2 regions of the Arthrobacter sp. NA-172 genome follow, and region 1 is predicted to be linked to the other one. Evidence: riboswitches for the same ligand, from Rfam matches in the RefSeq annotation. Region 1 holds a riboswitch; the other holds the start of a gene.

Region 1 (5,211 bases):
CAATGCGGGCGCCGCCTCGGGGGTGGTCCATGAGATGAGCAGGGGTGCCCAACGGTCCCCGTAAAGCGCCGGTTGGTATGGCTTGCGCTTCTCGGAAGGGTTTTCGGTGCTTGTGCCGTCGTCGATGAATTTGAGGCCGGTGGCTGCGGCGATCTTGGCAATCGCATCATTGATGAGCCCGGCAGAACCGGCTGGGGCGAGGGCGGCGTTGACCACATAGTGCAATGGCCGGCACGGGGAGTAGCCCACGGGCGTGCCGTCTGCGTTGGTGGCCAGGAATTTGTAGGAGGCGCTGGCCTCAGCCGGCTTGGCGGGGGTGCCGAGCGGGTGACCGGCCTCCTCCAGTCCCAGCGGCGGGGTGTCCGGGGCACGGGCGGCTTTGCGCGCGGCCTGCCCGGACCCGGCGCTCTGCGTGGGAGCCGCGCCCTGGGCGGAGCTGGGGCTTGAAGGCCGGGCCGAGGAACCGGGGAGCAACGCGGTGATGCCGGGATCGCCGCGGAGGAAACCACTGATCAGCACGGCCACCGCGGCCACGACCGCCACCACCATCAGATTTCGGACCAAGGCCAGGACGGTGCTGGAACGCGGAGGCGGCGGACCGCCGTCGTTCCCGAAGTTAGAATGCAATTCTTCCCCCAAATCATTGATTCCCCGCGATGAGCGGTTCCTCGCTGTTATCCGATTGCAGCGCCGAACACGAGCCCCAGCCCGTAGGTTGCGGCGGCCGCGCCGAGGCCGATGGCGAGCTGCCGGAGGCCGCGGGTCAGCGGTGAAGTTCCGGACAACAAGCCGACGACGGCGCCCGTCGACAGAAGCGCGATGCCCACCAACGTACCGGCCACGGCAAGCGCTGCGAAGCCGGTCATGCCGAAGATAAACGGCAGGATGGGAACGATTGCTCCCGAAGCGAAGAAACAGAAGCTGGAAATGGCAGCGCCCCAGGCGGATCCGACAGCCTCGTGCTCGTTCACCGTCTCCTCCGCTTCAGGATGGAGCGAAAAGCTGGGATCGCAATCGCAACTGTAGAGGCCCATGCGTTCGGCCGCCCGGTGCTCGGCAGCCTCGTGGGACATGCCCCGGGCCAGGTAGACGAGGACCAATTCGTTGTGTTCGATGTCCAGGGACGGGGCCGCAGTCAGAGTGGCCTGGGTGGGGCGGGTGGCCTTCAGGAGCTCCAGTTGCGAGCGGACGGAGACGTATTCGCCGGCTCCCATGGACAGCGCGCCCGCCAACAGGCCGGCGACACCGCTGAACAGGACCACAGTGGCCGGGACGCCCGTGGCTGCCATGCCCATGACGAGCGAAAGGTTGCTGACCAGGCCATCGTTGGCCCCGAAGACGGCGGCGCGGAAGGTGCCGGACAGGCGGTTCCGGCCGCGGGTCGCCAGGCCCCGGACTACTTCTTCGTGAATTTGTTCGTCGGCCGCCATGGCACGCGTTGCGGCCGGATCCTTCGCGTAAGGGGAGCGGCCTTCGGCGCGTTGGGCGAGGGCCAGTACGAAAACCGAACCGAAGTTCCGGGCCAGGAATCCGAGCATCTGGCTGCGGATGGAGGCTGCCTTCGGCATACCTGCGTGTTCACCGAGGAGCTTGAGCCAGTGCGCCTCATGGCGGCCTTCGGCCTCTGCGAGGGCCAAAAGGATCTCGCGTTCTTCGCCGTCGCGGCGCTGGGCCAGTTGGCGATACACGGCGGCCTCGGCGCGTTCGTCGGCCAAGTACTGCCGCCAACGCTTGATGTCCGACGACGACGGGGGAGCCGTTTCGCTCCGTGTGTCCTCGAACGGGCTGTTTGGATGCGGGGATTTTGTGTGCGGGCGCACCGGGACTCCTGGGTTGCTGGGGCGGGCTTCATCGCCTCATTGCAGCTTCACTTTATCGCCATTTTCCGCGGTTTTTCGGCTGGCAATCCTTAGCGATAGTTTTAGGCGCACCTCAAACCGGCCACCCCGCCCGCTGGGTCTTGACCCTCGGATGGGGCAGTGCTGGGATGGATGGACAGGGTCCACGAATTGGCGGGGTAGCGTGGTGACCGGCTGCCTCATGTGCCTGTGCGATGGGCTCAGCGGCACGTCGAACGGAGGTTGCACCATGGACAGCACCGAGACCCACGCCCCCCACCCCGACCGTCCCACGGTCGAGACCGATCCCGCCTATGACTACAGCGAAGACCTGGAGGTGGACGAGGACTGGGAGGAGCAACCCGAGGTCCTCGACGACGACGAACGGGTAGTCCCGCTCGACGCCGAGGAGCGCCGTGAGGACGAAGAGATCGAATAGCTCCGACTCGCTGAACCGACTTGCTAAATCCCGGCGCCTAAAACGCGCTCAGGATGAAATGCCGCTCGACGCCCGCGCGGTGCCCGGTTGCCGCAACCGTGAGGGTGAGCTTTCGCGTCGCCGGGAACCAGCGCGCAGGCTGGACCGCTTTTGTCAGTGCTTGGGTAATAAGCCGCGGCTCGTGATGCCAATGGCGTTCCAGCCGGCCGTCCACCACGAACGTGATGGAGCCCCGCGAGAGGTCGACGCCGGGAATCACCCGGACGAACTCGTCAACCCGGCGGGGACGGGACAACAACGGGGTGCTGGAGCGGGTGGTGAGTTGGACTGTGGCGGTGGCGCCGTTTTCGAAAGGCATGGCCTTCTCCTGTGGAGTTGCTCTTGCCCGCTCGGTTGTCTCTGGTCCGGGGTCGGGCCGCTTCTTCATCCGAACCACCCGTGAACATGGGGTTGGCGTGTGGCAAGTCGGAGCTTGGCGCCACATCTCTTGAAGCTGTTCCTACATTACATGCAGACGCGGCGCCGCACCCCTCGAAGGAGAAGGTGCGGCGCCGTCGTCGTGATTACTATGCCGTCGTGATTAATTCGCAGTGACTAATTCCGTGAAGCTCAGTGGGTGGCCACCGGGTGGACATCCACGGGGAGATCCTCGGTGACCGCTCCGGCAACGCGGCGTTCCCAGGCCTCGCGGACCGCGGGCTCCGTGGGAGGCGTGAGCAAGGAGAGCACCACGTAGACCAGCAGCGACGCGCCAAGGCCGTAGTAGATGGGCTCGTTGGCGTAGACGCCGTCTTCGCTGGCGATAATCCCTGTTGCGTAGGCCACCAGCAAGCCCAGTGTCAGCACGGAGCCGACCGCCATGGACCACGCAGCGGCGATGCCCGTGCCGCGCTTCCAGACCAGGCTCACCCAGAATGGCGACCAGGAGGCCGCCCACCAGGATGTCGTACGCGATGGTCAAGGCAACAACAACGTCCTGCGCTGCCATGGAGATCAACACCGCCACAATGCCCAAGCCGAGGACCCAGTAGCGGTTGGCCTTGACGTCGTGCTCGGGGTTTTCGGAGTCGTTGGTGTTGATCGTCTTGCCGAACCAGCTGGCCACGAACGGAACCACGTCGGCGCGGGCCACCGTTGCTGCGGCAATGAGGGCTCCGGAAGCGGTGGACATCATCGCGGCGACTGCTGCGGCCATGACCAGGCCGCCGATGCCGATCGGCAGGATGTGGGTGGCCACCTCGGCGTAGACAACGTCCTTGCCCAGGGCCTTGACGTCGATGTTGGGCAGGGCAACGCGGGCGGCCAGGCCGATCAAAGCGCCGGCGACGCCGTAAAGGACGCAGTAGATGCCAGCGGTGGCGCCGCCCCAACGGGCCACCTTGGGAGTCTTGGCGGTGAAGACGCGCTGCCAGATGTCCTGGCCGATCAGCAGGCCAAGGGTGTACACCACGAAGTACGTGATGATGGTCTGGGCGCCGATCCCGTCCAGCTGGAAGAAGCTGGCGTCAACACGGGCACGGATGCCGTCGAAGCCGCCTGCGGCGTTGAGTGCGAACGGGAGCATCAGGAAGAAGATGCCGATTGTCTTGATGATGAACTGCACCTGGTCTGCGAGCGTGATGGACCACATGCCGCCGATCGTGGAGTAGATCAGGACGATGGCGCCACCGACGGCGATGGCGAGCCAGCGCTCCCAGCCGAACAGGACAACGAAGATGGTGGCGTAGGCGCCGGTGGACGTGGCGCACAGCATGAGGGTGTAGGCCAACATGACGATTCCGGAGGTCTGCGTGGCCCGCTGGCCGTAGCGCAGGCTCAGCATCTGGGAGACCGTGTAGATCTTCAGCCGCTGGATGGTGCCGGCGAAAAGCAGGCTCAGGAGGAGCACACCCGAACCGATGGCGACCACCAGCCACATGCCGGAGATGCCGAACTTGTAGCCGAGGCCGACGCCGCCAACCGTCGAGGCACCACCGAGGACGACGGCGGCCATGGTGCCGGTGTAGAGCATCGGACCCAGGCCGGCGGCCTGCCACCAGGAAGTCGCTGTTGTTCTTGGTGCGGGATTTGCCCCACCAGCCGAAGGCCAGCATGGCGAGCAAATACACCACCACGATCGCAATGTTGATGAACGAAGAGTCCACGGTTGGCTCCTGAGACTGACGCGCAGAGTTTCTGGGGAATTCCGACGCCTTCCCGCTCGGAATGCATGCGGGTCGCGGAAGATCTCTGCGCTGGTGATTGGGGAGAGGAGTCTGTGATGTGTGCCTCACAAACAACACTTGTTGCCTATGAGGATACGTAGTGATGCGAGTTACAGTCAAGACGCCGCCGTTCCCAGGACGCGCGACGCCAACACTTCAGGTGGTTTAAACGACGGCCATGCCGGCGATCCGGCTACTATTGCTGCAATGACAGGGCCGCAGCAACGGCCTGAAAGGTTCGTGAATGAAGGCTCTCCCCGTTGAACCGAGCAACGTACCCGTTGCCATCGGTTCGAGAATCCGTGCCGCCCGCCAATCGCAGCGGCTCACCATAGAACAGGTCGCTGACGCCACAGGCCTGACCAAAGGGTTTCTGAGCCGCGTCGAGCGGGACCTGACATCGCCGTCGGTCGCTTCCCTGGTGACGCTTTGCCAAGTCCTTTCGGTATCGATTGGCGATCTTTTTGCTGCCCCCGAAACCCACTTGACGCGGCGCGATGATGGTCCGCGGATTTCGCTCGGCGGGCAGGGGATCGTGGAGCGGCTCCTGACAGCCCGGTCCGAACGCCGTTTGCAGATTCTGCAGGCCACCATCGAGCCTCGCGGCCGGGGAGAAGCCGAACTTTACGCCGTTGACTGCGACGTCGATGTCCTGCACGTGGTGAAAGGGCGCATCAAGCTGATCCTCACCAACGAGGAGTATGAGCTCGAAGAGGGGGACACGCTCTCC
Region 2 (5,211 bases), on a different contig from region 1:
CATCATCAGCCGCACGGCGGATGCCGGCGCCTCCGGCATCGACGCCCGTTCCGACGACGGCCTGTCCGCCCGGCTTGATGGGGATGCTGTGGGACAGCTGCGGGACTACCTCGACGGCAAGGTCACAGTGCTGCTGGGCCACTCCGGCGTCGGAAAATCCACCATGGTGAATGCCCTGACCGGTGCCGAGCGCGCCACCGGCGGAGTCAACGCGGTGACGGGCCGTGGCCGCCACACCTCATCCTCCGCCCTTGCCCTGAAACTCAACGAGGCCCCCGACGGCAGCTGGATCATCGACACCCCCGGGATCCGCTCCTTCGGCCTCGCCCATGTGAACCCGGACCGCATCCTCCATGCGTTCCCGGACCTGGAACCGGGAACGGAAGTGTGCGAGCGAGGCTGCAAACACGACGCAACCGCTGTCCGTTGCGGCCTGGATTCGTGGGTCGCCGACGGGCATGCCGGAGAGTCGGGTCCCGCCCGCCTCGCGTCGTTGCGCAGGCTCCTTGGCGCAGACCCGCGGCTGGAAGCCCAGGAAACCAAGGAACTAGGCAGCGTCAACTAAAAAGCGGCGTTAGCAAAAAGCAGCGCCGACTAATCCTCAGCGCGAAGCAACGGCGTGGCCCTTGCCGTCCTACCTCCCCGTTTCACCGGCAAATTGACGATAGTTTGGAACCATGATCCAACCCGATTCGAGCTACAACGACGACCTGCGGCTGGCCCATGTCCTGGCCGACTCCGTCGATTCCCTGACCATGGACCGGTTCAAGGCACTGGACCTTCAGGTAGAGACCAAACCGGACCTGAGCCCCGTCACCGATGCAGACAGGGCGGCCGAGGAGGCAATCCGCGGGCAGCTCTCCCGTTCCCGTCCCCGCGACGCCGTTCTCGGAGAAGAATTCGGCAGCACGGGGCACGGCTCGCGGCGCTGGATCATTGATCCCATCGACGGGACCAAGAACTTTGTGCGTGGAGTTCCCGTCTGGGCAACGCTGATCGCCCTGGTGGACGAGGGCGAGGTAGTGGTGGGTCTCGTCAGCGCTCCGGCTCTCGGCAAGCGCTGGTGGGCGGCCAAGGGATCGGGGGCCTACATGGGCCGGTCGCTCGCCGCGGCCACCCGCCTGAAGGTCTCCAATGTGTCACGCATCGAGGATGCATCACTTTCCTACTCCGAGCTTTCCGAATGGAAGCAGCACGGTTCGCTCGACAACTTCCTCGGCCTTGAGAACGATGTCTGGCGTAGCCGCGCCTACGGGGATTTCTGGTCCTATTGCCTGGTGGCCGAGGGCGCCGTGGACATCGCCGCCGAGCCGGAACTCCAGCTCTATGACATGGCCGCTTTGGTGCCGATCGTAACGGAGGCCGGCGGACGCTTCACCTCGCTGGAAGGCGCGGATGGTCCCTTTGGCGGAAATGCCGTTGCCACGAACTCGATCCTGCACTCCGAGGTCCTCAAGCGGCTGAACCCGGAGCTCGACGATCTCCTCTGAACAATCCTGATCACTGAATAATCGACGGCGGACGCTCCCTTTTCGGGGCGTCCGCCACTTTTTATTCGGCGGAAGGCACATTTTTCGTTGACCGTAATAATCCGCTTAACAATCGCCGGTCACATTGGAACCGGCCTTGTGGGTGTCCTACTCTTTTTATAGGTCACGAGTGCCAGCGCGAAACCCCGGTTTGCTGGCCGGCAACCCTCCATCGCGGCGGGGTGCCCCGGGTGACGACCCGGCCGGTCCGGAATGGATGCGGCAAGCGCGGACCCCCTGCACGCAGGGGTCCCTCTTGAGTGAGGTCCCATGAGCACAGCCACGTTTACTTCTTCCGCTATTGGCGCTCCCCGTGCCGCGCAGGGCAGCAACGCCACGGCGTCGCGTCCATTGGCCGCCGTCACCGGGGCCGAGCTTCAGGCCCCCCTGATCCAAGGCGGCCATGTCCGCTACGCCAACCTTGACTACGGCGCATCAGCACCTGCCCTGACCGTGGTTTCGGCGTATCTCAACGAAATCCTCCCGTACTACGCGAGCGTCCACCGCGGCGCAGGCTATGCCTCCCAGATCAGCACCTCGGTCTATGAGAACGCCCGCAACATCGTCCGTGATTTCGTTGGCGGCCGGGCGGACGATTCCGTCATATTCACCCGCAACACCACCGACTCCCTCAACCTTCTGGCCGGTTGCCTGCCCGTAGAGGATGGCCGGCACACCGGCGAAGTCCTGTACTTGGACATCGAGCACCACGCCAACCTGCTGCCTTGGCAAGGCGTCCCGCACCGCAGCATTGTGGCAGCGGGAACCTTGGCGGAGACTATCGCCAAGGTTCGAACGGCCCTCTCCCAAGGTGGCATCAGCCTTCTGGCAGTCACCGGCGCCTCGAACGTGACCGGCGAGATCCTGCCCATCACGGCCCTTGCGGCCCTGGCTCATGAATTCGGGGCGCGCATAGTGGTGGACGCCGCACAGCTCGCTCCGCACCGCCGCATAGATGTCGCCGCCGCGGACGTTGATTACCTGGTCTTCTCGGGGCACAAGCTCTATGCGCCCTTTGGCGCAGGTGTACTGGTGGGCCGCTCTGATTGGCTCGACGCCGGCACTCCCCATCTGGCAGGAGGCGGAGCCGTCCGCGAGGCACGCCTGGACTCCGTCAGTTGGGCGACAGGACCGGCCAGGCACGAAGGCGGCTCGCCGAATGTGCTCGGTGCTGCCACCCTCGCCCGGGCCACCCAAGTCATTGCCGGCCTCGACCACGACCAATGGCACGCACACGAAGCCGCCATCCGGACGCATTTGGTCGAGGGCCTCAACGAGATCGAGGGCGTGACCGTCCACCACATCTTCAGCGATACCGATCCCCAGGACACCATTGGCGTGGTGAACTTCTCCCTTCAGGGTTACGACGCCGGCCTGGTGGCGGCTTATCTTGCAGCCGAGCACGGCATTGGCCTGCGCGACGGACGCTTTTGCGCACACCCGCTGCTCAAGCGCCTTGGCCTTCCGTCCGGATCCCTGCGCGCCAGCTTCGGCGTGGGCTCGCGGCTCGAGGACGCCACCCGGCTCATCACAGGGATCAGGGCGCTCAAGAGCAATGGCCTGGGCTGGGACTACGTCGTGGATGCCGGCCGTTGGGTGCCTTCGAACGACCACCGCAGCTACCCGGAGTGGGCACCCAACACTCCGGGAACCGCAGGCGCGGCCCCCTGCAGCACCGACTGATTGCGGTAGATTCGTAGGGTATTTTTCATCATCACCCTAAAGGAGTCCCTGCGTGGCCCCGCGATCCACAGGCACCTCAGCCGGCCCCAAGCTCTACGAGGAACGGCGCCTTGAGCTTGGCCAGAGTTTCCAGGACGGCGGCGAACACTATGACCGCGTCCGGCCCGGCTACCCCCCGGATTCCGCAGACTGGTTCTTGCCGGGCGGGGCGCGGGACGCGGCCGACGTCGGTGCCGGCACCGGAAAATTCACGGCGCTCCTGGTGGAACGCGGACTGAACGTGTCCGCCGTCGACCCTTCCACGGACATGCTCACCCAGCTCCGCAGGATGTATCCGCAGGTCGTCTCTTTGGAGGGAACGGCAGAAGCGACGGGACTGGCGGACTCAGCATTCGACGTCGTCAGCGTTGCCCAAGCCTGGCACTGGTGCGATCCCCTCGCAGCCAGCACCGAGATCGCCCGGATCCTCCGGCCCCAGGGGGTGATCGGATTGATCTGGAACCAATTGGATACCTCCGTGCCCTGGGTTCACCGCTTGTCCCGCATCATGCATGCCGGCGATGTCCACAAACCGGATTTCCGGCCCGTGATTGGCCCCGAGTTCGCGGGCCTAGAGAGCCACCGGACGCGTTGGGAAGATCCCGTGACCCCGGCCGACATTCTCGAATTGGTGAAGTCGCGAAGCTACTACCTGAGAGCCAATGACGCTACCCGGGCCAAGGTCATGGGGAATCTGCAGTGGTATCTCTCCGAGCGCCTGGGCCATTCCGAGGGCGAGGTTATCCCGTTGCCCTATCTCACGCAAAGCTGGCGGGCGCGGAAGGTCTGAGCGCGCCGGTTCACGATAGGCTTGGGACCGTGAAGACCAGTGCGCCCTCCTCCTCGATCGAGGACTACGTCAAGGTCATCTACTCCTTTACGGAGTGGCAGGACAAACCCATCACGTCCTCGCAGCTGGCGCAGCGGCTGGGCGTCGCCAACTCTTCCGTCTCGGAAATGGTCCGGAAACTCAAGGGCCAGGGCCTCGTGGACCACCAGCCGTACAGCGCAGTCACGCTGACGCCTCAGGGAGTCCGGCTTGCGCTGGGCATGGTCCGCCGGCACCGCCTGATCGAGACGTATCTTGTCAGGGAATTGGGCTACAGCTGGGACGAAGTCCATGACGAGGCCGAGATGCTGGAGCACGCGGTCTCAGACACCTTCATCGATCGCATGGCAGCGAAGCTTGGCAATCCCGGACGCGATCCGCACGGCGATCCCATTCCGGCGGCGGACGGTTCGGTGACATTGCCCCACGCGCACCGGATGATCGAACTCGACGACGGCCACTCTGGGAAGATCACCCGGATCAGCGACGACAACCCGGAGCTGCTGCGTTACCTGGCTGCCGAGGAAATAGACCTCGATGCCAGTGTCCAGGTGATTGGCCGCAAGCCGTTTGGCGGTGCGCTGGTGGTCCGGATCGGCAAGGGCCCGGGCAGCCGCGATTACGATCTCGCCGATGAAGTAACTTCTTCGCTATGGGTGGCCACGGACGCAGCTCACGAAGGTTGCGTCCTCGCGGAACGCTGACGAAACTGTCAGGCGTGCTGGGCGGCCGCACCGCCGTCGTCGGGGGCTGGGCCTTCCGAAGATTCCGTCACGGCGGCCCCCAACACCGGATTCCGGATCCCGACGGCGGAAGCCGCCGCCCCGATGAAGAACAGCACCGCGGTGACCACCACGGCATTCATGAGACCTTGGCGGCTGAAGACCGGGCCGATGATGAGCCCGGCGAAGGCGATGCAGATCAAGCCTGCGATGCGCGCCACGGCGTTGTTTACTGCGGAACCGATCCCTGCCTCTTCGGTAGGTACCGCCCCGAGGATGGCCGCCGTGAGGGGCGCCACCAAGGCGCTGAGGCCGATCCCGAAGACGATCTGCCCGGGCAGCACCTGCGTCCAGTAATTCAAGGGCTCCTGGACGGCCAAGGTCATGAGGAACCCGATCCCGCAAATGA

What was found. A riboswitch is a leader RNA that binds a small molecule or an ion and turns the genes downstream of it on or off. The one in region 1 is predicted to bind S-adenosylmethionine.
Region 2: another riboswitch for S-adenosylmethionine. It lies ahead of ACF0H6_RS04830 (aminotransferase class V-fold PLP-dependent enzyme); the one in region 1 lies ahead of ACF0H6_RS17455 (hypothetical protein).

What each region holds. Positions count from the first base shown of each region.
Region 1 covers NZ_JBINOT010000003.1:719,000-724,210, forward strand. Annotated here, with positions in the region: gene ACF0H6_RS17440 (peptidase M10A and M12B matrixin and adamalysin) at 1-627, opposite strand, end outside; gene ACF0H6_RS17445 (VIT1/CCC1 transporter family protein) at 675-1,820, opposite strand; gene ACF0H6_RS17450 (hypothetical protein) at 2,089-2,277, shown strand; gene ACF0H6_RS17455 (hypothetical protein) at 2,315-2,635, opposite strand; SAM riboswitch class IV at 2,650-2,770, opposite strand; partial or broken gene ACF0H6_RS17460 (sodium:solute symporter) at 2,887-4,421, opposite strand; gene ACF0H6_RS17465 (helix-turn-helix domain-containing protein) at 4,726-5,211, shown strand, end outside.
Region 2 covers NZ_JBINOT010000001.1:958,339-963,549, forward strand. Annotated here, with positions in the region: gene rsgA (ribosome small subunit-dependent GTPase A) at 1-565, shown strand, start outside; gene hisN (histidinol-phosphatase) at 678-1,490, shown strand; SAM riboswitch class IV at 1,652-1,764, shown strand; gene ACF0H6_RS04830 (aminotransferase class V-fold PLP-dependent enzyme) at 1,800-3,212, shown strand; gene ACF0H6_RS04835 (class I SAM-dependent methyltransferase) at 3,265-4,041, shown strand; gene ACF0H6_RS04840 (metal-dependent transcriptional regulator) at 4,071-4,784, shown strand; partial or broken gene ACF0H6_RS04845 (MFS transporter) at 4,793-5,211, opposite strand, start outside.